DNA from 2 places in the Priestia sp. Y58 genome. Region 2 is predicted to be linked to the other one. Evidence: riboswitches for the same ligand, from Rfam matches in the RefSeq annotation. Region 2 holds a riboswitch; the other holds the start of a gene.
The links. Region 2 has a riboswitch for lysine ahead of lysA (diaminopimelate decarboxylase). Riboswitches for the same ligand answer to the same signal wherever they lie in the genome.
Positions count from the first base shown of each region.

Region 1 (3,192 bases), on a different contig from region 2:
TTTGAATTAGTGCTCTTACATAATTCACGGTTTCTTCAGCTAGTAATTGACAGATAGACGAGAGTTTTTCAAATGTTGCTTTTTCACCTTCTCGCAGTGTTAAAGAATTATTTTTTAAAAATTCAGTTAAATAAGGTGAAACGTAGGTAACAAAGCCGTCTGAATTCAGCCGAATTAATCTTCCACCTACATGCAGCGTAAACGTTTCGATCACTTTTCCGTTTTGACATAAAGCGATGTTAGCGGTGCCTCCTCCTACATCAATATTGGCAATTACTGCATTTGTTTCAGCGGAATGTTGGATTGCTCCTGATCCTTTTGCCGCCAATATTCCTTCCAAGTCAGCACCGGCTGTTGCAACAACAAAATCTCCAGCATGTTCGGCTAGATAGTGAACGATAGTTTCTGCATTTTGCTTTCTAGCAGTTTCTCCTGTGATGATCACAGCGCCCGCCTCCACTTGATCTAAGGAGATTTCTGCATTTTTGTACTCTTGTTCTAGTAGTACCGTTAATCGTTGAACATCGATTTCAACCTCGTTTAACATAGGTGTGGTATAGATAGAACTTGCATACGTTACGCGACGATCAATAATTTGACAGCCTGGCAGCGTAAACTGATTTTGTTGATTTGCTATTAACAGCTTGCTTACAATCAGTTTTGTTGTGCTTGTTCCAATATCTAAACCTATGCTCGTGATCCATTTCTGTAGCATGCTATCAATCCTTTATCTCGTTTGAATATGTTGACTATCATAAAACAGTTTTTTGAATATTTCACTAACTATGTTATCAAACCTGACACACTTTTGTGTAAACAAAGGTGACAAATGACAAAAAAGACTAAATCTTGGTAGATTTAGTCTTTTTTCTTATGATGAATGTGATTTAGTTACAATCATTCTTGATGCCGATGGAATTAACAATGAAAGAATGACTAAGCAGGCTATTAGTGACCCTACCATTGAAATACCGTTCATTGAAAAAGAATACCACAGAGCGGACATACCTTTTGGTGCGTACGATCCCCAGAAAATAATACCAGCAATAAAGTGCCAGAAATAACGTGCGAAGCTTCCGATAATAAGGGATAAAACAATCAAAACAAAAGCTTTTGATCTGTTATTGGTAGCTAAATTTGTTTTAATAGATTGTGAAAAAATACCTCCAAAACCTATAAAAGCAAAAGCCACAATATATTCAATAAATGTTTGTAGCGCTGTTAAAATATAAGCCGTTCCTGTCGCTAACTGCAAAAGCCCCCATAATAGACCAGATAGAGCCCCGCCTTTTACTCCCCAGCGAAAGCACATAATAAAAATGGGCACCATGGAGAACGAAATACTTACAGCCGTTGCAATCTTAATGGAAGGCAAAAGGTCAAGTAGAAGTGCCAATGCTGCAAAAATAGCTATTTCAATTTTAGCCTGTAAAGGTAATGCTTTATTCACGTTTCTCACTCCTGTTTTTGAATCATTCATATCAAACGGTTTACACAGGAGTAAGCAAATATATGCTACTATTCCCACATTCCTACGCTAGCGTTAACTAACAGGTTCTAAGGGTCTGAACATTTCGTTCACTCTCAGCACGGCGGCTCCCCCTGTGGTACGTTTGGATATTTATGTAGTATAAAGACAATGTTTATTATACCATATGTAACAAAATAGATTCGAGAGATTTCAAAGATGTTTCTATTTTCTGAATCTATTTTTTATAATGACAATCGTTTTAGTATTTGTTATACTTCTTTTATGTCAATTGAATATAAAAAACCCTCATCCTAATCGATGAGGTAGAGGTCGCAGTTTTTAATAGTAAAGTAACGGAAATGCAGAGAACATTGAGGATGTTGCTTGAAAGGAAAAATTGCCGAAGTTTAGATCACTTCTCGGTTGATTTAAGCTGGGGCTGTCTCCGAACAGGAACAGAACTGTCACATCATGCGAGTGATGTGAAGAGCTATCTTCACGGAAGGTTGACGCGGTTTTCAGATTTAAAAGCGCGCACATATACTGCGGGCTTTTTTTATGTTATCCCGTCTCTTTCCGTACATTCGAAAGGAGTATTTATCTATGCAAGAGCAGCAAGAATTAAAACGTGGGTTGAAATCTCGCCACTTAACGATGATTTCATTAGGAGGAGCCATTGGAACCGGCTTATTCCTAGCAAGTGGTGGAGCAATTCACACAGCAGGACCTGGGGGAGCGCTTTTAGCTTACGCTATCATTGGCGTCATGGTTTACTTTTTGATGACCAGCCTAGCAGAGCTCGCAGCTTATATGCCTGAAGCTGGTTCATTTAGTACGTATGCGTCTCGTTTTGTAGATCCATCCTTTGGTTTCGCTCTCGGCTGGAACTACTGGTATAACTGGGCTATTACGATTGCAGCTGAATTATCCGCTGGAGCCCTTATTATGAAATTTTGGTTCCCAAACTCTTCTTCTATTTTATGGAGTGCCCTGTTTTTATTAATTATGTTTGGGCTTAACTACCTTTCTGTAAAAGGATTTGGTGAATCTGAATTTTGGTTTTCGTTAATTAAAGTAGTAACGGTTATCATCTTTTTAGTTATTGGTATTATGATGATTTTTGGTATCTTTAACAATGAAGCACCAGGTTTTAAAAACTTCACGCTTGGTGATGGACCGATTCACGGTGGATTCTTTACTGTACTAGGTATTTTTATGGCTGCTGGTTTTTCATTCCAAGGAACAGAGTTGCTTGGAGTCGCGGCTGGAGAAAGTGAAGATCCCGAAAAAACGGTTCCTCGCGCAGTTAAACAAGTCTTCTGGCGCATCTTGTTATTTTATATTTTAGCTATTTTTGTTATTGGAATGCTTATTCCATACACAGCGGATTCATTAGCAAGTGATGATGTGCGGGTAAGTCCGTTTACTCTAATATTCGAACGAGCAGGTCTGGCGTTTGCGGCATCGGCTATCAATGCCGTTATTTTAACAGCTGTTTTATCTGCTGGTAACTCAGGTATGTATGCTTCTACGCGTATGCTGTGGAACTTAGCGAAAGATGGAAAAGCACCAAGGTTCTTAGCAAAAGTGAATAAACGAGGCGTTCCAGTTAATGCCTTAATCGCAACGGCACTTGTCGGTACACTTGCATTTGGTGCTTCATTTTTTGGAGACGGTGCGGTATACACATGGTTACTTAACGCTTCTGGTATGTCTGGTTT
Region 1 is NZ_JAKWFL010000007.1:176,940-180,131, reverse strand. Features, by position in the region: gene MMB68_RS20855 (ethanolamine ammonia-lyase reactivating factor EutA) at 1-715, opposite strand, end outside; gene thiT (energy-coupled thiamine transporter ThiT) at 872-1,480, opposite strand; TPP riboswitch at 1,513-1,613, opposite strand; lysine riboswitch at 1,788-1,972, shown strand; gene MMB68_RS20845 (amino acid permease) at 2,075-3,192, shown strand, end outside.
Region 1: linked by a shared signal. The riboswitch ahead of MMB68_RS20845 (amino acid permease) and the one ahead of lysA (diaminopimelate decarboxylase) in region 2 are both predicted to bind lysine.

Region 2 (3,192 bases):
ACTTAAAACCATAGTTAGATTTCCTCCAAACAACAATAGCTTCTTTACTACGCAAGAACGGCTATCATTTGCTCATTGCATACGTAGTAACGACTGGCTTTACATCTTTACGCACCAAATCTTCGTATGTTTCTCGCTCTACAGCAAGACGAGCTTCTCCATTTTTCACAAATACAACAGCAGGGCGCGGAATACGGTTGTAATTGCTAGCCATTGAATAGTTGTAGGCACCTGTAGAGGACACTGCTAATAAATCTCCTTGATTAACGCGCGGTAAATCGATATCCCAAATAAGCATATCTCCTGATTCACAGCATTTCCCCGCAATTGATACTGTTTCATCTTTTTTATCCGTCACTCTATTAGCCAAGACAGCTTCATGTTTTGCATCATAAAGGGCAGGGCGGATATTATCGGTCATACCGCCGTCAATTCCTACGTATTTGCGTACACCCGGAATCTCCTTCGTTGAGCCAATTGTATAAAGCGTTGTACCCGCTTCTCCTACGATGCTTCTTCCAGGCTCAATCCAGACTTCTGGAAGGGTATAATTCTGTTCAGTTAACGTACGGCTTAGCTTTTCTGTCAGTGCATCTACATAATACTCAACTGGAAGAGGAGAGTCGCTTTCGGTATAACGAATACCAAAACCACCACCTACGTTTAAAACTTTTACTTCAAACTCCATTTTATCACGAATACTGAATAAGAAATCAGTTAAAATATCAATGGCGCGAGAAAAACCATCTACTTCAAAAATTTGCGAACCAATATGACAATGAATGCCTAAAAGATCGTAGTAAGGTTTTTCTAACGCAGAACTTACCGCTTTCATAGCCTGGTCATTGGAAAGACCAAATCCAAACTTGGAGTCTTCCTGTCCGGTCATAATATACTCATGTGTGTGGGCTTCAATCCCTGGAGTAACACGCAGAAGAATAGATGCTTTCTGTTTGCGCTCAGCTGCTAAGGCATGCAAAACTTCAAGTTCGGTAAAGTTATCAACAACAAAACAGCCAATATTCGCATCAAGAGCCATTTCAATTTCTTCAATCGTTTTGTTATTTCCATGAAAATGAATGCGTTCAGCTGGATATCCAGCTTCAAGAGCTGTAAATAATTCGCCTCCTGAGACCACATCTAATGACATATCAAGCTTCGTTAAAAGGCTAGCCATTTCCATACAAAGAAACGCTTTCCCTGCATAGGCGATTTGATATGAAAATCCGCTTCTTTGAAAGGCTGAATGGAAGGCCTTGCATTTCGTCTCAATTAATTCTTGATCGTAGATGTATAGAGGAGTGCCGTATTGTTTTTTCAGTTCGACCGTATCGCACTGCCCAATTTCTAAATGATTGCTGCTGTTAATTTTACTCGTTCCATGTAAGTACATAATCCGTATCCCTCCATTTAAATCATTCAACTATAACTTTGAACTTTGATGGTCAGTAGAAAAACACAAAAAAGACCCGTGAAGTGATGTTCACGCGTCTTGGTTTCATAATAATAAAGTATTATTACATTCTAGGCATCAACATCTCTTCAATAGCTCTCCACAAACCAAATGGTTTGTGACAGCTCAGCATTTATTCAATACTGAACCAGTATATGAACACAATGGATGTTTATATACTTCGGCACGAAATCCCTTTTACTTATCTTCACAGACTCCATTAGTCTCCAATAAGTGACTCTTGATTTCATGCACCTCTATTCTCAGAGAGGAAAATTATATTTAAATGTAATTCCTATTATATTTCTTTTTCCGCTGTCTAGTCAACGAAAAGTTAAGGCATAGGAATATCAAAAAAAATAAATAAGAAAGCTATGAAGCTTCCAGATAGAATCCAAGCAGCCAGTGCTGTCTTCTGATGAATGACTAAAAGTGAGAACGTGACAATATTGAAGAGAAAAGAACACAGCAGCGACCATCCATAATGATGAGTGATACTGTGATTAACATAAGCAATGAACTCAATCACAGTAAATAAAAGCGCCCACAAAAGAATCCACCACAGCCGGCCGCTTACATGCAGCGGCAGCCTTCCTAAAAAAACCGGTATAACAAACGGATAAATAATTAAGGTTATTCCAAGGGAAACCATTAGGTGATCGGGTAGAAAAAGGTGATCAATACCAACAGGGTGAAATACCCATACGCGGTGATGAAACAGCAGCACTTCATAAAGCAAATTCCCCGTGACCCAAAACAGCAAAGTAGGATAGTATTCTTGATACCTTCGCCACTTGCCAAATAGTAAACCAAGAATGATGAAAAATAATACAAATGAAGATTGCATACGCTCTCCTTAAAATAATGGTTATTTCTTTTTATTTACATATTATAGAAATTTTATTCTCTCCGCTTTTATTCAGAAACTATAATAGAAAAGCCGTAAGCAGCAGCGGTAAAGACATACTACCACTATTTATGACTGTCTTCACCCTGCTATAATCTCCGTAAAAGAACTTCTAACACTTTTGTTTACAAGATGAAAGGAGCTATATGTCAAAGTCAGCAAGACGTAAAAGTAAGCTCAAAATAGCTTCGCCTAGTATGGGACTTCTTTTTTTGCTATGCTAAAATTGCATACATATAGCATGAGAATACTAGAAGAAAGAAAAGGGTGTTTTGGTATGAAAACATACATCGTAGTTGGAGCTGGGATACTTGGAGCTTCTACAGCATATCATTTAGCAAAAGCAGGAGCAGATGTGACATTGATAGATCGCCAGGATGCTGGTCAAGCTACTGATGCAGCAGCAGGAATTGTTTGTCCATGGCTTTCGCAGCGTCGAAATAAAGCATGGTACCGCTTAGCAAAAGGCGGCGCCAAGTACTATCAAACATTAATTCAGCAATTAGAAGAAGATGGAGAAACGGATACGGGATATAAGCGAGTAGGAGCAATTAGCTTACATACTGATGAACAAAAGCTTAAAAAAATGGAAGAGCGAGCATATAAGCGTCGGGAAGAAGCGCCCGAAATAGGCGAGATTACACGTTTATCCGCTAAAGAAACACAGGCTTTGTTTCCGGCTCTTTCGGAAGAATACAGTTCAGTTCATATTAGTGGAGCCGCTCGCGTCAACGGAAGAGCTCTTCGAAACGCACTTGTGAATGCAGCGAAGAAAAACGGTGCAAAAATAATAGAAGGAAACGCAGAACTACTTTATGAAAATAATCAAGTA
Region 2 is NZ_JAKWFL010000003.1:493,664-496,855, forward strand. Features, by position in the region: gene MMB68_RS12545 (dicarboxylate/amino acid:cation symporter) at 1-12, opposite strand, end outside; gene lysA (diaminopimelate decarboxylase) at 65-1,393, opposite strand; lysine riboswitch at 1,539-1,721, opposite strand; gene MMB68_RS12555 (CBO0543 family protein) at 1,788-2,300, opposite strand; gene MMB68_RS12560 (NAD(P)/FAD-dependent oxidoreductase) at 2,638-3,192, shown strand, end outside.